3 regions of the Teredinibacter haidensis genome follow, and region 1 is predicted to be linked to each of the others. Evidence: predicted binding sites of a transcription regulator. Region 1 holds the regulator's gene; each other region holds the start of a gene.

Region 1 (6,899 bases):
TGCTAATAGTCATAACGATAAACGTTTAACGATGAATAAGACCGGGAAACCTGTTGTCAAAACTCGCAATACGGAGGGTAGTATTTTGAACTATGTGTTTTATATTGTTTATGGCGTTACCTCCATGTTTGCGGGCTATTGGCTGGCAAACAATGTCTTCAATCATATTGTTATTGATAACAAATTTTATAACGCTTGCGACAAACCTGAAGCCAGTGACACACCCTCCATCGAGTCAATCATTCCTACCCGTCCGGCCGAAGGCAGCAAAGCCATCACGAAGCCGAAACAACAAAATACGGACATACAATCTGTTGACGAGAGCACGGCTGTCGAACACGAAAATATTGCATCCCAGAAAGATGAGAAATCCTGACCTATCCCGTGAAAGCGCCTAAAATAAAAGCACTACCGATACTGCAATACCAACAACACACTCGCAACAATCAGCACCATCCCCCACCACTCGAAACGGGCAATTTTTTCGCGGAAGTAAAAGTGCGTAATAGCCAGCGTGATAAAAAATTCAACCTGCCCCAGTATTTTAACCAGCGCAGCATTTTGCAAGCTCATAGCGGTAAACCAACCCACACTTCCCAGTGCGCTGGTGGCGCCAACAAACCAACAACTTTTTTTGACGCTTTTCATTCGCTGCCATTGTGGTTTCTCCCATATATTCAGATAAAGCGCGCAGACCACGCTCTGTAAGCACACCATAAATGCCAGAGTAAGCACCGCACTCAACACCAGTGGCAGGCCGAGACTTAGACTAGCCTCGCGTAAAAACAAGCTGGTAACAGCAAACAAAGCGCCGGAAGCCAGGCCGTAAAGGCTGGTATTACGCGAGCCACGCTTAAATACATCTTTGCCCGATATAACAACAGTACCGACAACGCCCGAAATAACAGCCAACCAACCCAACCAATTCAGATAGTCAGCAAAGAGTAGAGACCCAAGCAGAGCCACCTGTATCGCTTCCGTTTTGGCAAAACTGGTTCCCACCGCAAAATTACGCTGGGTAAAAACCTTAATCAATGCGTAGGTCGCTGCGATCTGCGCAACACTGGCACTTGTGGCAAAAAACAAAAAACGAGCATTACCGGTAAAGGTCGTAATGGAAATTTGTTTCGCCCAGTCCGGATTCAACACCAGCAGAAGACTTAAATAGCAAAAAACAAATGGCAATCCATACCAGTAGCGAACGAAGGTAGTCGCCATTGCGCTAACACTCCCCGACAGGGATTTTTGTCCGGCGGTGCGCACCGCCTGCATGATCGCGGCCAGCAGGGTAAAACTTATCCAAAGAGGCACGGGCTCTCTCCTCGTTTAAAATTATTGTCCTCGACCATCTTCGTCGCGTAGATTCTGAAAAATGAAGCCGGCGTTTACAACTGGAATCGATACAAGTATCACTGGGCGATGCAGGGAGGAAGGGACGACTTTTTACAGCCGCTGTCGAAATACTACGTTAAGCGCTTTTGACGTTTTATACTAATCAATATCGGCTTCAGGGCTTAGGCCTAACCTCCTAAATGTCTTCTCGGCTTACCAACCAAATAGGCGTTCAATAACGATTGTTCACCAATAGCCAACACACTTAGTATCATCAATAACTTTTAGTTGTTGAGTAATACACTGTCGTCTATCGTCTTTTCGCCCTCTTTAAATGGCAATAGGGTTCTCGCCTCTTGGCAGTATTGCTGATTGTGCTGTTTTTCCTCGGCAACAAAACCTTTAACCGCTTCGAAAAACTGGGGGTGCTTTATAAAGTGAAAGGAACAGGTTTTGATGGGGGTAAAACCCCGTTGGATTTTGTGCTCTCCCTGAGCACCGGGATCAAACCTCTTTAAGCCCTGGTCAATTGCATACTCAATACCTTGGTAGTAGCAGGTTTCGAAATGCACTCCATCCATTTCTGTTTTTGCCCCCCAGTAACGGCCGTATAGCGTGGTGCTGTCCTTAAAATACAACGCCGCCGCTACCATGGGATTTTCAAGTGAACTTTCGTGGGCGCTGCATAGCAAAACCTGATCGGGCAATTGGGCAGCCATTTCCTGAAAAAACTGTTCACTTAAATATCCACTGTGACCACTGCGTTTTAAATAGGTATTCTGATATAGCTGGTAGAATAACTGCCAGTCCTGCTCAGGGAGCATTTTCGCCAAGCGCATTTGGTGAACAATATTCTGCTCGCCGACCTTTTGCCGTTCCCGCTTGATATTTTTCCGTTTACGGGAGCTGAAGCTCGCCAGAAACTCATCGAAATTTTTATAGCCATCATTAAACCAGTGAAACTGACAACCCTGTCGCTCGACAGTATTACCTGCGTCGAATAGAGCACGGTTTTCTGATGACGGAAACAAACAGTGAAAGCCAGAACCACCGATCTCACCTAAGCGTTTTTGTATCGCCGCTTCCATTATTTCCATACAGGAATTTTTGTCCTGTGACGTTAAGCCCGCGGAAAAACCCACGCGCGGCCCCGTCGCCGGAGTGAACGGAATCGCACACAGTAATTTGGGATAATAATTCAAGCCCGCTCGATGGTACGCGTCGGCCCAACCCCAATCGAAAACATATTCGCCATAGGAATGCTCTTTTTGATACAGAGGCATCGCTGCAAGCAGGGTGTTATGTTCTTCCAGTATAAGATGGCAAGGCAGCCAACCGGTTTTTACCGTGGTGCAGCCAGAGTCTTCCAATACCGAGAGGAAGGCGTGGGAAATAAAGGGGTAGTCGGTAGACCATAGGGCCGACCACTGTTCTTCGCTTAATTCAGAAATAGATGTTAGAAATCTGGCCTGCATAACCTTCCTCCTGCAGCCAGTATCAGGCCTCTACAACGCTATCGATAAAGCGTTTTAACGGGAAATGACAGGCAAAGGTACTGCCCTTCTTCAGCTTGCTTTTAATTCGCAGATCGGCATCATGACGCAGTAGAATATGCTTAACAATGGACAAGCCCAGCCCAGTACCGCCCGCTTCCCGCGAGCGACCGCTATCAACACGATAAAAGCGCTCGGTTAAGCGCGGCAGATGCCGTGCATCGATGCCATCGCCGCAGTCTTTCACTTTCACCACCAGTTCAAGCGGATTGAGATCCACTAGTATAGAAATTTTACGTCCGCCCGGAGTGTAATTTACAGCGTTATATACCAGGTTGGCAAAGGCGCTGCGCAGCTCTCCTTCAATACCCATTAACTGAACATTGGGAGCACAATCGATGCGAAATATATGTGCTCGCTCGCCGCTGATGACTTTGGCATCAGCGACAATTTGTTCTAGTAGCGGCAGAATCTTGACGGGTTCCTGACCCTGCTCACGATCATCTGTTTCCAGACGCGAAAGCATAAGGAGGTCGGTAATAAGGAGCGTCATTCGCTTGGTTTGATCCTGCATTTGGTCGAAAGCACGCAACCAGCTGGATGGCATCTCACGCGAATCGGAGAGCGTTTCCAGATAGCCACTGAGCACCGTTAATGGCGTTCGCAACTCGTGAGATACGTTGGCGACAAAATCTTTACGCATGCACTCCAAGTTAGTGACACGGGTGACATCACGGACAATGATCAAACGATCGCCATCGCCAAAGCGGTGAATATGAAATTGCAGAAATTGGCCTTCATGACGGCTGGAAGTCAGCTCCAGCGGTTCGTCATAAACATTGCTTTCGTAGTAGGCTATAAAACGGGGGTGACGCACATAGTTGGTAAGTTTACGGCCAATATCCTGGGGTTCGAAATCCAACTGGCGCTCGGCCGCTTTGTTCCACCATTCAATATTGTCGCGTTTGTCGACAATAATCACACTGTCGGTGAGCGCTGCCGTCATCTCCTGAATACGGAAAACAACCTCCTTCAAGCGCTGTTTTTCCTTTTCGTTGCGCTTGAGAATTAGCTCGATATCTTCGGCAACTTCGCCCCATATTCCAGGGAGGGTGTTCTCCCGCTGGCCTTGCAAACGGGTATCGCTTACCCAGGTTTCCAGCCGGCGTATCTGGCACATCATCCAACCCAGATAGCACAGCGTTCCCAGCAGCAAACAGGGCCACACGGCGTCCATAAGGATACCCACGGCAAACGCAACGCACAAATACACCAAAAGCCACCGAAGTTCGGTGGCTATACCTTTACGAAACATGAAAAGTCAGGTTTCCCGTTATTCTGTGGTAGCCAGGAATTTGTTGGAAAAACGATAGCCTGCGCCGCGAACAGTTTGTACTAGGCGGTCGTGATCTTCGGTCTTCAACGCTTTCCGCAAGCGGCGGATATGGACATCCACGGTACGTTCTTCCACGTACACATTGCCGCCCCATACGTAGTCTAGCAATTGATTGCGCGAGTATACCCTTTCCTGGTGCGTAAGAAAAAACTCCAGTAGGCGATATTCGGTTGGCCCCAGTTGCACGGGGCTGTTGCTAATGGTGACGCGGTGGCTAGTGGGGTCGAGGCAAAGGCCTTCGACACTGATAGGATCACCACTCGAAAGAGAATCGCTGCGGCGCATGACCGCACGCAAACGCGCAACCAGTTCACGTGGAGAAAACGGCTTGGTGATGTAGTCATCCGCGCCAAGCTCCAGGCCTTGAATCTTATTATCCTCTTCACCTTTGGCGGTAAGCATAATGATGGGGATTTCGCGGGTGGTCTCTTCGCTTTTCAAACGGCGAGCCAGCTCGATACCACTAATGCCGGGCATCATCCAATCCAGCAGAATCAAATCGGGGCGGGTATCTACAATGATTCGGTGCGCTTCCTGGGCATCGCCAGCTTCCTGCACCGAGTACTCGGCCATTTCCAGTGCCACACGCAACATATCGCGAATAGCACGCTCGTCGTCAACAACCAGTATTTTCTTCTCAACCATGAAGGTTTCACCTTGCTTAAAAAGCATCTCAATCAATACAAGCTTGCCGAGCCCTGGCAGATAACCTGTTTAGCCCCGGATAGGTGGCGAAACTAAGGAGAATCGCCAGTGCGAATTAAATAAAGGTTTTATTACGCTTTTATGACATCCACTGTAATCATGGCAAATGAGTGTGATTAATTTACTCGATCTCGAATAACTGGACAAAAAACGCCAAAAACAGCCTGAGCTAGAGCAGCGCATAGTCCAGAACAATACCGATAAAAACGACTATTCCAACCCAATTGTTGTTGAGAAAGGCCTGAAAACAGGCTTCCCGCTCGCGCTTGCGAATCAAATACTGCTGATACACCATAAAACCACCGGCCACCAGTACTGAAAGATCGTAGATCCAGCCCAATTGGAACTTCTGCCCGGTCATCCCCAGGGAGATCACCACCATAAACTGTAGGCAGGCGGTAATGACACGATCCTGATCGCCAAAGAGAATGGCCGTGGACTTTACGCCAATTTTTAAATCATCTTCCCGATCAACCATGGCATAAAAGGTATCGTAGGCCACGGTCCAAAGTACCACCGCCGTGTAGAGCACCCAAATATCAGTGCTTAGCTCCCCAGTCTGCGCCGCAAAGGCCATGGGCACCGCCCAGGCAAACGCTGCTCCCAGCACTACTTGTGGTAGGTGGGTGTAGCGCTTCATGTATGGGTAGCAAAACGCCAATATAAGCCCGGCAAAGGAAAGGTAGATCGTAAGCCGGTTGGTAAACAACACCAGTACAAAAGCGCAGAAACTTAGGCCAACAAAGAGGCCCGCAGCCTCGGCTGGCGTAACCTCTCCGAGTACCAGCGGCCGCTTTCTAGTACGCTCCACGTGGCCGTCAACACGGCGATCAGCATAGTCGTTAATGACGCAGCCCGCCGAGCGCATCAACACAACACCCACTATAAATATCAGTAATACCTCTACTCGCGGAACACCCTCTGCCGCCAGCCACAGCGCCCAAAGCGTTGGCCACAACACAAGATAAATGCCAATGGGCCGGTTGAGGCGCATCAGACGCGTATAACTTTTGAATTTATTAACAGCTTGCGGCACAGTGTCGGTCATCATTACAAGGGAATCCCGTCCCCAGGCTCCAGAGTGTTTTTCAGAAAGCCGATATTCTACCCGTGTTTACAGGAGAAACCACCATGCGCAAATCCGAACTGGTTGCGGCGGTAGTCGAATCTACCGGACTTAGCCCGCTTCAGGCAGACGATGTCGTCGCTTCGATGCTCGAGCAGATCACCAATACTTTAGCGCGAGGGGAGGGTATTCAGCTAATAGGGTTTGGCTCCTTCCTGGTAAAAGAACGTGCGGCGCGCAACGGGAAAAATCCAAAAACAGGCCAACCCATACACATCCCGGCAAAAAAACAGGTACAGTTTAAAGCGGGCAGCAAACTGCGTTCGCAGCTTTTCACTGGCGAATAACTAAAACAACACGCGGAGACACCATGCTTAAACTACCCCTGCACTGGCAAATTCTAATCGCTATTGTCGCCGCGATAATATGCGGCTTGATTGTTAATTCTTTAAACCAAAATGAGATTGCCGCAGGCGCCCATGTCCAGAACGGCATGCAGTTTGTGGGCAAACTGTTTTTAAACGGCTTAAAGATGATTATTGTTCCACTGATTCTGTCATCCATTATCAGCGGCGTCGCAACGCTGGGGCAAGGGAGTGATTTAGGTCGCCTGGGGGGCAAAACACTGGGTTTTTATATGGCCTCCAGCCTGATGGCCATCCTGACCGGCTTACTAGTTGTCAACCTGCTAACGCCGGGAATTATCAACGGTGAGCCCGCCAAAGATCTTTTGAATTTAGGCAATAGCGAAGAACTTAGTTCCACGCTGGAAAAAATTGAAGGTCGTGGCACCGGTGATATTGCTGCGGTATTTCACCGTATGCTGCCAGCCAATATCGTGAAGGCCGCCGCCGAAGGCCAAATGCTGGGCTTAATTTGTTTCGGCCTCCTGTTCGGCTTTTTTATG
Region 2 (6,899 bases), 2.1 Mb from region 1:
GGATAATGGCTTTCAAATCTGCTCGAAATGGTTCTTCAAAAACTTTATGCCTATATTTTGGTATCCATACAAAGTGATACATTATTCTATACACATGATGAGTATTTCGACGTAACTCCATAAGTTGGCTACCCCACAATGGCTAAAGCCATTGTACGCTATCCAGCTCGGGGGCAAGCCCCCGAGATTTACGCTATGCGGTTAAACTGACATATTAGACAACATTTACAACCAATCCCTCGACATCAGGTAATCGCAATTGGCGCGCATAAAAACATTCATCACCAATATGATGCGCCCTAACAATTGTTGCACCACTAACAAGCGCTCACAAGCGCTAAACAAACAAAAACGCATCGATCCAACACTATCGATGTCACCTAAATAACTAATCTTTACGAATAAATTTTTTGCGCCTTATCTCGCAAGAAGAACTATCGTCGGTGTATGCTTAATCTTGATTACGGTGCGCGATCAAGTATTCTGTGCGGCACCTAACAGGTGGGGAGAAGCGGTTATGAATATAAAAGAAAATGTTTTTCGTACACGTCCTCGCTGGGTAGATGAAGAACCGGCAATTATTGGTTTACTCGACACCTTTCTACACAAGCTGGAAAAAGGGCATCGGTTGTCGATGCGGATTAACGCCAAAACACTACCCGAGCTCTTCGACTTCGGATCACCAGAAGTGAAATACCTCTGGTCGTTAGTTAAATCCCTTAACAATGAATATCACATTATCTCCATTCGCTTTGCCCGCAACAAACCCTACCAAGAGCCTTACGATAATGCTCAGATTGTTTTTAATCCCGAAAAGGAAGAACTGGTTCGAGACTGGTTAAATCGCCCAGCATTGGACCCTTACGCGCTCGTTTGGCAAGACACGCTACGAAAGCTAAAAGATCGCTTCGAGGATCACGGTCAATCCCTTTCAGAGCAAATGATCCGCCTGCCAGACCAAGGGGCAGAACAGACACTGCGCGCATTTTCTCGTATGGGAGGAATGCTGCAAAAACCAATCACGTTACGCGCGCTATCTGCTCGTTGTTTTTGGGGGGACTCAAAGTTTCTCGATCACCGCGAAGAACTTGTTCGTAACCTCTACCCTTCTGCCAGCCACAATCTTTTAGCTCGCCCCATTTTAATGACAGTATGCCTCTCCGATGTAATCGACCGAGTCCTCTTTATCGAAAACCAGGATAGCTTTCTGGCGCTTACCAACGCAGAACTTCACAACACCACCCTTATTTACGCAGCGGGTTTTCGCGGTTCCGCCACCCGAATAAGAGAGCATGGCAATGTCGCTTTTACCTTTTATGGTGAACGAGCTAGACCATCGAGCTTCACTTTATTCGAAAACTGGTGGTTTGAACCGCAACAACATACCACTGTTAACGTGCGATTCTGGGGGGACCTGGATTATTCGGGGATGGGAATACTTAAAGCCCTTAAACACATTTTTCCCGAAATTGATGCTTGGAAACCGGGTTATTTACCACTAATTGAACGATTACAACAAGGGCTTGGGCATGCACACGAAAGCAGCGGGAAAGAGCGGCAGAAAGACCCCCACCTAACCGGCTGCGAATTTGCGGACTTGGAGTTACTTCCCGCCATGAGAAAGTATGGGGGATTTGTGGATCAGGAAGCGGTTTTGCCGCAAGAGCTTGGTCAGTGAATACGAAGAAACATTTTCTAGAGCCAACAGAAAACCCGCCCCCAAACTTGAAGCGCGAAAACAGGAAAAGACAGCTCTATGTGCTTGCAGATTGCTTTTCTTGCTTTCTGAAAAGTGCTGCTAACATCATACCGGCAACAAAACCCCAAAAATGAGCGGCCCAGGATATGTGCGGCAATAGCCGCAGTAACGACAGCAATGTGCCACTGTAAAGAACGAAAGATATTCCGGCGCATAGCCAACTGCGTAGACTCGGGTTAAAGTAGGCATTGGCAAATAAAAACCCAATAAGACCGAAGACCATCCCGGATGCACCAACAACAATACCGCCAAAACCGAATAGCCAAACACCAATACCCGAACCCATAGCACTCCAAAACATCACTCCGACCATCAAACCCGCGCCAATCGACAAACGTAAAATAGCGGCCAACACCAAGAGCGGAAGCGTATTGGAAACAAGATGGAACAGCCCACCGTGCAGAAAAGGAGCAAAAAAGATTCCGGAAAGCCCCGCAAAGGTTCTGGGTTGAATACCGAGACCATTGAAGCTAAAACCGGGCAACAGTAGATCAACAAGATAAATCACCCACATTAGGGCAACAAAAATCAGCGCTTCCGTGGGTAACAGACGTTTAATCATGGTGAACCTGTTTCAATATTTCGCGTAAGGCGTCATTCTCCACCCCGAGCACGTCGATAATCATGGTGAATAGATCAGCTGAAAACATTCCCTTGTGGGTTTTGCTTCGTAAGTTTTCCGGCGTCATAATGATGCCTCGTTGAGCCAAGCTGACGCTTAAATCATCATACTTCATCCCTTTAAGTACCAGTGCCGCACGGATATAGCGCGTAATGGCCTGCTTATACGGCGAGAGGGTTTGGCGATTACTAAGGCTTTGATCTTGATTCATATGTCTGCCTATGCGAGGACAATTGTGTTCCATGTTACATACGGAGCGCCCCCAAGGCAACAAAAGTAATTTATGATTGACACTATTAGTCATAGTGATATATTTGTGACCTATGTTACACACTAACTGGAAAGGAAAAAGCTTATGTCTTGGAGTAACAGCACCCTGCAGTTGATTGCCGACGCCCAGCCGTTATGGGTTGTGGAAGTCGAAGGCGACTGCCTTAGCATTTCAAATGATGAAGGTGTCGATGCCTTTATTTATGCGGGAAGTAAGCAGATTCTCGTGGAAACCGCCCTATTTCCTGCGGCTAGTGTCACTGACACAGCCGCCTTAAATGACTTAATACTGCGCACCCACCAACTGGTGCCACTCACGACCATTTGTCTCAATAAAATTGGCGGTGAGGACTACTACGTCGCTTTTGGCGCTTTATCCATCGACAGTAAAGAGAGTGTAGTCATTGAAGAGATCGAGACACTATTCGATAACGCCGCTGAATTCTTAGATCTATATAACGATTACCTAAGTGTGGAGTCCGTAGCATGAGCCTGAAGAAAATATGGACCGCCTTGCGCGGAGCAACTAACGAAGGCCTCGAAGCCGTAGCCGATTCACAAGCCATACGCATCTTGGATCAAGAAATGCGAGAAGCCAAAAAAGAACTGCAAGCCTGCGACGAAAGTCTCACCAAAATTATGGCCAAGCGAAAACTTGCTGAAGGCAAGGTGAATGCGTTAAAAACCGATGTCGACACCTATACTCATCATGCCATTGCAGCTAATGAAAAAGGTGATGAAACACTCGCGATAGAATGCGCAGAGCGTGTTGGAGAGCTGGAGACGAACCTTGAGACAGAGCAAAGCCTGCTAGACAGCTTTGTTACATCAGAAAAAACATTAAAAGCCAATATCGCCAAAGCGAAAACCAATGTTCGCAGAATGGAACAACAGATTGATCAAATAAAAGCCACCGAGTCGGTTCAAAAAGCACAGGTAGCCGTTTCCTCTCGTCATACGGGCGCTAACAGCAAAGTGAAAACCGCTTTGGGTAGTCTTGAGCGCATTAAGGCTATGCAGCAGCAACGCAGTGCTGAGCTGGAAGCGGCCGAAGAATTGGCCAGCGAAGAAAGCGGCAGTAGCCTGGATGCTAAGTTAAAAGCGGCGGGCATTCAGCCCGGCGGACAAAAAAGTGGTAGTGATAAACTGGCACAGCTTCTCGCCGCCAAAAAAGGGTAGTCGGTGCTGTTATTAAAACTGAGCCGCCGTATGGCGGTTGTGTTTTTAAACATGAATACCGCGTCCACCTTGGCGGGCGTGGTATTTTACGTATTGATATCCTATCTGCTAATGGCTTGGGCTGGTGAAGCCGATTTAATTACGGCAGAAAATTTCTTCTATTGGCTGATTGTCACCGCCTCAACCGTCGGTTACGGGGATCTATCCCCCTCAACATATGCAGGCAAGTTAGCGGCAAGCTTATGGGTTATTCCCATTGGCTTAAGCTTATTTGCACTCGTTTTGACCCGAGCCGGTTTTTATCTTTCTGCACTGGCCCTTAAGGGAAAAAAAGGATTCCGCATGATCCAGACTGAAAAGCATTGCATTATTATTGGCTGGAATACTGCGCGCACACTGCGCTTAATAGATTTATTGCTATCCAACACCAACGGGCACCGTGAACCGATTGTTCTATGTGTGGTCGCAGATATTGAAAATCCGATGCCGGGTAAAATCGAATTTGTTCGTGTAGAATCTTTTTCCCATGCGGAATCAATGAAGCGGACAAATCTTTCAAACGCCAGTCGTATCATAATCGATACACCATTAGACGACGTAACCTTAACAACGGCGCTTTTTTGCGAGCGTATGAGCCCTAACAGTCACAAAACCGTTTACTTTCAAGATGAAGGTGTTGGTGAATTGTTGCGCATGCACTGCCCAAACATCGAAGTTATACCCTCGGTTTCTGTAGAGATGCTGGCTCGCTCGTCGCTCGATCCGGGCTCCTCATTGCTGCACATGCAGCTACTCGATAGCACCTACGGAATGACGCAATATTCAGTAGCTTACGAGAGTGATGAAGCCCTGAAATTCGGTGCTATTTTTAACCACTTCAAAACCAATCTTGCATCAACCATTATTGGCGTAAAACATAAAGACAAGCACACTATAAACCTTAACCCTCCGCTTGAACTGTCTGTACGCAAGGGCGACTTATTATATTATATTGCCGCAAAGCGACTAGCCAAAAACCAGTGCTTTGAACTCTAGAAAGGTCTCCTGACCCAAACTGAGGTATCATTAGCCCTTATTGTGAGAAATCTATGTTCAGTAAGTTGTTTGGTAAAAAATCAGAAGATGAACCTCTTAAAGATGCGCCCAGCATTATGGGCTTGCGCCTCGGGGGAAGCTTTGAAGTTGATCCGCTGCTGTTCAAGTTAATCGAAAGTGAATTAGTGACCAAGGGAGCCGCTACAACACATATTATTAAAGCCGCAGGTATTGCCGAGTTTGGTGGTGCTTGGGTATTCCGTTTTTACACCGATGACGATGCGTTTTTACAAGTGATTGCCGATGGTGGGAAAACCGATACGCATGTGGTTGATGTAAAGCTTTTCTATTTTTACGATACCCAGGACATTAGCACCAAAAAAGTTTGGGACACACTACTCAACGAACAGATGGGAACACCGGTGTACGGTTTAGAGGGGCAGAGCTATGAACGAGTCTGGACGTCTGCCAGTAATTATCACAACCCTGTTCCAATGACTGAAAAAACGTACGACAGCGATGGGGAATCATCCGAAACCGATCAGTTCACTATGTTATTTGAACGACCCATTTCCGATGGTCGCACCGAATCACTATTCCTCTCTGCGGAAGAAACAGTAGAATCCGGCAACCTGAGCCGCTGTTTCGTTCTCAGTACAGGCATAACATTAAGCCCTTCCCAGCTCACTATTCACGGGTAAAAGACACCTCTATACATTCACACGGTTAACAAAGGAAACCGCTATGGAACAACCAGAACTTCTAACCAGTATCCTCCACTTTGGAGCCTACTTTGGCCTATCGCTCGTTTTTATTATTGTTTTTAAGTTTTTTTACGCCGCTGTTACCCCCCACGACGAATGGAAGCTAATAAAAGAACAGCAGAATGTTGCCGCAGCTATCGGTTTCGGGGGCGCCATAGTCGGTTTCGCCATTGCCTTAAGCGGTGCAGCGAGCAATTCGGTTTCTCTGGTGGATTTCATGACTTGGGGCGCAGTAGCTCTCGTGGCCCAAACTCTCGCCTTCCTCCTTGTCCGTTTCGTTTTTATGCCCCGCATCGTCGAACGAATTGAATCGAACGAAACCAGTGCTGGCATTATGTTAGCCGCAACCAATATTGCCGTAGGCTTGCTTAACGCAGCTTGCATGGCGTATTAAAGGGGGCGTCATGAAAAGATCAAAGAATATAAGCTTGGATTTTATGCGCAAGGTATCTGCGAAAAAAATCCCTATCGTCCGCCCTCTCGCCCTGGCGATAGCGGCAATAACATTAGCTGGCTGCAGCAGCAAAGAAGACGTTCAGGTCGTTAATTCAGTGGACGACTGCATTTCAAGAACGAAACTGTCGGCAGAACAATGTGAGGCGGCCTATCAACGCGCTTTAATAGAAGCAGAACGCACCGGCCCCAAATACACCTCACAACGCAATTGTGAATCCGAATTTGGAAGCGGGCAATGTCGCCAGAGCAATGGCGTCTTCATGCCCATGATGGCCGGCTATATGATCGGCAGTATGATGAGCCGCAACGACTATAGCCGCGGTAGTATATTTAATCCGGTATACCGCTACAATCGACCTTTTTCCAGCTATAACGATCGCCTTATGACGGCAGATGGTAAAGTCATAGGCCGCGCCGGACAAAGCTCCTACAAAGTCGGAAAATCCAACCTGCGAGCAAAACCCAGCGCAACTCGAACAATGTCTCGAGGCGGTTTCGGCTCGGTGGCCTCGGCCAAATCCAGCTGGGGCGGTGGAAAGTCACGCGGCTGGGGCGGCTAAACTTATGTTGCGTATACCTATTAGCGAGCGACCGTCTTGGCAGGAAAGAGCCAACGAATTTGGCTTTAAATTTCATACCATGCACGGTGAACGCTATTGGGATGAAAGCGCATATTACCAGTTTACGCTTGAGCAAATTGAGAAAGGCATTGAGGCGCCCACAGAAGAAATTCATCAAATGTGTCTCGCTGTGGTCGAAAACGTCATTGCCGATGATCAGCTTATGCGACGCTTTCGAATTCCGGAGTCACATT
Region 3 (6,899 bases), 1.8 Mb from region 1:
TACAACTTTTGCGCTGGTCGAAGGGCTCTGTCAGTTGTAAACGGTATATTCAAAGGTTTTAAGTGCTGACAGGCTTTAATTCAACTGTACCCTGGCCCAGTAAATGGTCAAAAACATCGAGTCCATATAGTGGTAGGGTTGCACGATGGTTTTGAAGCTAAGTGATTGCGATTTGATGGCGTAATTGTCTAAAAGCCAGTTTTGAAAGTGTTTGTCTTCACAGTTTGGTGTGATACAAAGCACGATGCCTTCACCCTGAAAAGGCCTGGTACTTATGTCGAATTCCGGTATGCGGACGGCGGTTTGTTTGAAAACGGGGATGGCGTTGCCGCCGAGCATACGGGTTTCTGCCAGAATAAAGTTGGCCTGTGGGCGTTGGCTCTTTAGTTCTGCCATAACCGCAGGGTAGGGCATATTGGGGCGGTTGGATTTATCGGTTTTTTCCGCAATCAGGGTCCTTAGGGGGAGGGCAATTGCGACGAGAAGAGCGAGTCCCAGTCCCAGTCCTATGTAGGTATTTACTGGCCATTTTTTTTGAGGCTGCGTGAAATAGGCAGCCACGATAGGAGTGAAAAATAACAGAGGCTGGTACCAGCGATCCTTAACTTCCTGTGCGCCTGTGACAATAACAAAAAACGCAACCACAATACCGACTGATACAAGCAGGGCAAGGAGAAATCGACCGTAAAGGGATTGCGCTGTGGTGCTAATGTGTATTTTGGGTGTAGCAAAAAACAGTAAAAGGGAAAATAGCCACAGCGGTGAAATATAGGCGAGTCCCGATGTGCCCGCTTGGGTCAGGCCAGTAAAAATATTACCGGAACTGGCTTCGATTTTATGAATACTGCCCATGGCTATGCCGTAGTGATTTAGAGCCCAGAAAATATGGGGGCTTGAAATCGCTATGGCGATAGCAATACCCACAAATACGCGCTTATCGAAGATCAGCGATCGAAAAGCCGGTACGTAAAAAACTGCACCAGCCAGGGCTGCAATAAAAAATACATAGTTGTACTTACTGATTACCCCCAGGCCTATAAGTAGGCCCATAGCGGCGTAATTAAAAATGCTGAGCTTGCTCTGAAGCCTGAGGGTTTGCAGCAGCGTCGCGGCAGCCAAAATACTCACCAATACCGAGTGGGTTAAATCTCTTTGAGACTCCCAAATAATTTGAGGGATAAAAACAAGGCCTATTACCGCAATAACTTGTTGGCGAATAGATAAATTAAGCTGTTTGCCTATGCCGATAAAAGTACCCGCAAGCAGGCTTAATAGCAGGGCTTTAAAAACCAGTAATGTTGCAAGGCTGGGCTGGGTAATGCTGAATAGGGTTTTGGTGATATAGGTGTATAACGGTGGCTGTGCGCCATACCCCAGCTGAAAGGTCTGGCTGAGGATTAGTTGTTCTGATTGGTCCAGGTCGGCGGTGCCAGACAAGCTTACTTGGGTCAATGCATTGAGAAAAAAATACAATACAATGGCACCCCACAGCCAAAGCAGGTGCTGGGATGTGTTTCGCTTTATCTTGTGTGTCATTGCAGAGACTTATTTAGATAAATGGGCGCACATTTTTAACCGAAGCGGAATATGGGTCAAGCCAAACCCTTTAGCGGTTCTACTGTTTTTTTTGCGATGTTTTAAGGAGATTTTATGACCAGACTATACGGCGCCATAGAAGCTGGCGGGACTAAATTTGTGTGTGCCGTGGGCACCGGGCCGGAGGATATTAAGGATATTCGCTTTCCCACCACAACACCGCAGCAAACGCTACAGCGGGCCGTCGATTTTTTTCTGCCTTACCGTCAACAGTTGGCGGCAATCGGTGTGGGTTCTTTTGGGCCCATAGATTTACATAGGGATTCGCCATCTTACGGCTGTATTACCTCTACACCAAAGCCCGGTTGGGCTAATACCTCTGTGGTGGGGGCTTTAGGGGCCCATTTTGATATTCCCATTGGTTTCGATACTGATGTTAATGGCGCGGCGTTGGGGGAGGCCAAGTGGGGAGCCGCTCAGGGGTTAGACGATTTTATTTATCTGACTATTGGTACCGGTATTGGTGGCGGTGTGGTGAGTGGTGGCCAGTTGGTGCACGGGCTGGTTCATCCCGAGCTTGGCCATAGTTTTTTGCCAAAATTACCAGAGGACGGTTACAAGGGGCGGTGTCCCTACCATGGCGATAGCTGCTTTGAAGGCCTAGCGGCGGGCCCTGCGATAGAGGAACGCTGGCAGGTACCGGGGGCCGAACTGGCGGCAGATCATCCCGCGTGGAATATGGAAGCTGAATATATTGCCCTGGCGTTGGCGAGCTATTTTTGCACGTTGTCGCCACAAAGGATTATCTTGGGCGGAGGCGTTATGGATCAAAGTCATTTGATTTCCATGGTGCGAGAGAAAGTACAGAAGCGGTTGAACGGCTATATTCAGCATTCGGCTATTCTAGATGACATTGAAAACACCATAGTACTTCCGGGGCTGGGTAGTAAAGCCGGCATTCTCGGTGCGATGGTTCTGGCGCAACAACTAGAGGGGTAAACGTGTCCAAAATCCAAATAGATCATTTTTCCGATGTGTTATGTATATGGGCCTATGTGTCGCAGATTCGGGTGGACGAACTGATATCCGAGTTTGGCGACAAGGTGGAGGTCGCCTTTCATTTTTTCCCTGTCTTTGGTGATGTGCCGGGGAAAATTGAAAAAAATTGGAGTCACAGGGGTGGGGTTAAAGCCTATAGCTCCCATGTACAATCGGTTGCCGATAAGTTTGATCATGTATCGATTCATCCGGATGTCTGGGTGAAAAACACACCTCAATCTTCACTGCCCGCCCACCTGTTTTTGTCTGCGGCAAAAATGGCAGAAGCTAACGGCGAGGCGAAAGCGGGTTCTTTTCTTCATTTTATGCAGAAGGTGCGCGAAGCTTTTTTTGTGGACGCGAGGGATATATCCAACCGCATGGAATTGTTGGCTATTACCGAACAGGCAGGCTTACCCATTGCCGTGATTCGTGAGGCGGTGGATAGTGGCAGGGCTCACTCGATGATTTGTGGCAACATGCATCACTCTGTGGACTTGGGTATTCAATCCAGCCCAACGTTGATTTTTAATGAGGGTAGGCAAAAGCTTTCGGGTAATGTGGGTTACCGTATTATCGAAGCGAATATTCGGGAACTATTGGAAAACCCTGCAGGGCAGCAGTCATGGTGTTGATCGACAAATTCCCGTTTACAGGGAATATTTCTGGGGGCACACATTTTTGACGCATTAAACTCTATGTAACCATTTCGTCATGTAAATCTCATATCGCTGTCATGCTGTGATATTAACGTGGTTATATGCGGAGGGTATTACATGCGTTTATTGCAGAACATACATCAATTTGATCTGATGACTTTTGACTGGTGCTTACGACGAAAGCACCGTCAGTTGGCGGTGAGCCTTAGCCGTTATGTTTCGCGTACAGCGGACGGCCCTCTCTATGCGGTAATTGGCGCGGTTTTTATGCTGCAGCAGAACTGGGCTATGGCCAAGCTGATGGCGCTCGCGTTTCTAGTAGAGCGCATTTTCTACTTCATTTTTAAATCTTCATTCCGCCGAAACCGACCAGCTGTGGCAATTCCTGGTTTTAAAAGTGCGGTGGTTCCCTCCGATCAGTTCAGTTTTCCTTCCGGTCATACATCGGCTGCCTTTTTGGTCGCCTGCGCACTTTCATCGGCATTTCCAATTCTAGCCTGGGTGCTCTATCCGTGGGCTGTCTGTGTAGGCTCTGCCAGGGTTATGCTCGGGGTACATTTCCCAACAGATATTTTGGCTGGTGCTTTGTTGGGCCACAGTATTTGCCTGTTGATTCTGGGCCTTATCTAAACAAAGAGCAAAAATAAACAGCATGAAAATACTTTACGGTGTCCAGGGAACTGGCAACGGGCATATCAGCCGTGCGCGTGCTATGAATAAATATTTACGCGAATTTGGTGTGGAGGTGGATTATATTTTTTCTGGACGTGAGCGGGAAAAATATTTCGATATGGAAGAGTTTGGTGATTGGCGCTGCTATAAAGGTTTAACCTTTCTTCATAGCGCGGGCCAGCTTAATATCATGCGCACATTAAAAGAGGCAAAAATACGGCAGGTGTGGCGTGACATTAACGAACTAAAGCTGGATGCTTACGATCTGATTGTAACCGACTTTGAGCCAATAACTGCTTGGGCTGCAAGGCGAGCGGGGCGGATCTGTCTCGGTGTGGGTCACCAGTACGCTTTTAATCACAGTGTTCCGCTACGTGGCCATAATTTTGTGGGCCGCAAAATTATGGCGCTATTTGCACCGGCCAGCGAAAGCCTGGGGTTGCACTGGCACCATTTCAATCAGCCCATTTTGCCGCCTATTGTCGATATGGATCATATTGATGATCCGGTGGACGAGAAGAAAATACTGGTATACCTGGGTTTTGAAGACAGTGAGCAAGTGGTCAGTTTGTTGGAGCCCTTCGAAGACTACACCTTTTGCCACTATGGGCCTTTCCCTGAATATGAGAGCCGAGGCCATATTAAGCTGAAGCCCTTATCGCGGGACGGTTTTAAATACGATCTGGCAACCGCCAGTGGTGTTATCTGCAACGCGGGTTTTGAGCTTTCGAGTGAAGCCGTTCAATTGGGTAAAAAATTACTGGTTAAACCTCTAATTGGGCAGCTGGAGCAGTTGTCCAACGCCAGGGCCATGGAAGAGCTGGGCTTGGCTATGACGATGGATACTTTGAACTCGGAAAGCGTTGCCGATTGGTTAAATAATTTCCATGCCCCGCAGGTGGAATACCCCAATGTTGCAAAGGCGATTGCCCGCTGGATTAAAGACCGGGAATGGGAGAGAAAAGGCTCCAAAGAGGAGCTTATTAAAGCCCTTTGGCAGGCTGTAGAAAGTCGTGGTGTGGAGCGCTTTAAAAGTAATCCGCTGCCATTATGCTTGGCGGTTTAGAACAGCTCAGAACAATCTCTATATAGAAACGCTCAATCTGAGTCGAAGCAATATCGTGCTCGACGCTGCGGATAATGTTTAGGATTTTATTGTTCGCGACCTCCGATTTTAACTATTTATCAAATGCTTCATTTATCTTCCTCTGGTTATCATTGCTCTACGTTTGAGTGCTGCAGCTACGGGGGCGTCGATATTGGCGGCTATCTCCTTCATGATTTCACTTTACCAGTCTGCATTCTGTATGATCTGAGGATAAATCGGATTTCCCCAAAACCTTCGATAAATCTCGGTCTTTCAAATAACATGCTCAGAGGTTTCCTTGTTGCGGTTGACATAAATTTTTTTCAGCGGAGGTCGCAATAAATTCGGTCATGCTTTTGGTGTGAGCCGTAACGTTATCGACTATGCTGGAGATATCGCCTGTAGATTGGGATGTTTACCGGACGGCTTCTCCGCTTTCATTTATAAAAAGGGCTATATGGTGTCGATCACTTCTGATATTGGGGAAGATACGACAGCCGGTTTTTTGATAGTGCGGTCTATTGTGTGTGAAAACGCTAATATGGCTGACTTTCGAGGAAGCATGTACAATCCGTCGGCTGTAGGGAGTTGGTTGCGTGGGGAAACTAACGTCCTCCAGCGTGGTTAAGGTAAACAGGGTAACGTTCTTGGCCATGAGGTTTTAGTGTTTTTGTCTCAATGCAGCCCTTGCCCTCGGTTTTATTCATATCTTGCCGATAAGAAAAGGTAGAGCGCCATTCTCCCGCTGCTTTGGGAAAAGTGCCTCGTGGCACTTACACAGAAGCTGTTTACCTCTGGTGATTTTCTGCCGAAAAAATGCAGGTATGAACCTCTGAAATTAGGCTAGAGTGGGATATAACTCTCAGAATAAGAGGGCTGTAGTACTATTTTCTTAGTAAAAACCCCAATAACATATTGTTTTTAATGAAAAATCGCCCCCGGTTTATGAGTTGCTAGGTTAAACTATGGGAGTTTAATGAGATCAAGAGACAACTACACTAGATGTCAGTCCAAATAATGATACGTTTACTAACAGCATTCTGCTGCCTCTCCTTGGGCCTTTTCAGCCCCTATTCCGCATCTGAAGCGCTAGAAAAACACACCTTAAAAGGTGCTGTAGCGCAAGCTGCTATCAGCAATCCTGGTGTTCAGGCGGCATGGAATGCGTTTGAAGCGGCTAACCAGGGCGTTAGAGCATCGCGAGGGCGGTATCTGCCAAAGCTGGATTTGACGCTAGAGCATGGAAAAGAGAGAACAGAAGACCCCCAGCAGATAGAAGAGTCTTATGACACCAAGATCTATCAGCTTGTTATGACGCAAATGCTGTTTGATGGCTTTGCGACTAAACAGGATGTCGCCAAGCAAAATTTTATCAAGCTTGCGCGTTACTACGAGTTCAGGCAGGTTGCCGAGGAAACCGCACTGGAAACGGCCCAGGCTTACTTGGATGTTTTACGTTATCGGGAGCTGGTTGATCTTTCCAGAGAAAACTATTTCCAGCATGTCCGTTACCACAAGGATATTGAAGACCGGGCGAACTCGGGGATTGGACGTGGGGTGGATCTAGAGCAGGCTAAAGCACGATTGGCTCTCGCCGAATCCAATGTACTGACTGAGACCACTAATCTTTACGATGTTTCTGCGCGCTATCAGAGGTTGGTTGGCACCTTCCCTGGTATGTTAATGGAGCAGCCTGAATTACCTGAAACAACGATTCCGTCACAACGCAAAGATGCCCTAACACGAGCGTTTAATTCCAACCCCCAGTTGAATGCATCGATTGAAAACATTCGTGCTGCCCGGGCAGACTTAAAGGGAAAAGCGGCCCCTATGATGCCTCGTTTGGATCTTAGGTTGCGAAAGCAGATTGACGAAAATACCCGTGGCTTTCCTGGTGAATACGATGA

Evidence for each region. The regulator PhoB, encoded in region 1, activates phosphate uptake and scavenging genes when phosphate is short. The targets are predictions, from matches to a motif close to TGTCATAAANNTGTAACA.
Region 2: H5715_RS03865 (DUF2170 family protein) is a predicted target of PhoB. The motif match lies at 2,686-2,703, and genes of this name have one in related genera.
Region 3: H5715_RS02670 (phosphatase PAP2 family protein) is a predicted target of PhoB. The motif match lies at 3,285-3,302, and genes of this name have one in related genera.

Annotation. Positions count from the first base shown of each region.
Region 1 covers NZ_CP060084.1:3,738,402-3,745,300, forward strand. The annotation lists gene H5715_RS15070 (hypothetical protein) at 86-376, shown strand; gene H5715_RS15075 (DMT family transporter) at 409-1,311, opposite strand; gene H5715_RS15080 (GNAT family N-acetyltransferase) at 1,617-2,807, opposite strand; gene phoR (phosphate regulon sensor histidine kinase PhoR) at 2,830-4,140, opposite strand; gene phoB (phosphate regulon transcriptional regulator PhoB) at 4,159-4,866, opposite strand; gene ubiA (4-hydroxybenzoate octaprenyltransferase) at 5,096-5,974, opposite strand; gene H5715_RS15100 (HU family DNA-binding protein) at 6,037-6,339, shown strand; gene H5715_RS15105 (dicarboxylate/amino acid:cation symporter) at 6,363-6,899, shown strand, end outside.
Region 2 covers NZ_CP060084.1:949,980-956,878, reverse strand. The annotation lists gene tnpA (IS200/IS605 family transposase) at 1-121, opposite strand, end outside; gene H5715_RS03880 (DUF2220 family protein) at 518-1,678, shown strand; gene H5715_RS03875 (rhomboid family intramembrane serine protease) at 1,755-2,321, opposite strand; gene H5715_RS03870 (DUF6471 domain-containing protein) at 2,314-2,592, opposite strand; gene H5715_RS03865 (DUF2170 family protein) at 2,737-3,141, shown strand; gene H5715_RS03860 (PspA/IM30 family protein) at 3,138-3,830, shown strand; gene H5715_RS03855 (potassium channel family protein) at 3,834-4,865, shown strand; gene H5715_RS03850 (YjfK family protein) at 4,919-5,566, shown strand; gene H5715_RS03845 (DUF350 domain-containing protein) at 5,610-6,023, shown strand; gene H5715_RS03840 (DUF1190 domain-containing protein) at 6,034-6,645, shown strand; gene H5715_RS03835 (glutathionylspermidine synthase family protein) at 6,650-6,899, shown strand, end outside.
Region 3 covers NZ_CP060084.1:635,366-642,264, forward strand. The annotation lists gene H5715_RS02655 (ArnT family glycosyltransferase) at 76-1,536, opposite strand; gene H5715_RS02660 (ROK family protein) at 1,651-2,535, shown strand; gene H5715_RS02665 (DsbA family oxidoreductase) at 2,538-3,209, shown strand; gene H5715_RS02670 (phosphatase PAP2 family protein) at 3,351-3,863, shown strand; gene H5715_RS02675 (MJ1255/VC2487 family glycosyltransferase) at 3,886-4,971, shown strand; gene H5715_RS02680 (TolC family outer membrane protein) at 5,995-6,899, shown strand, end outside.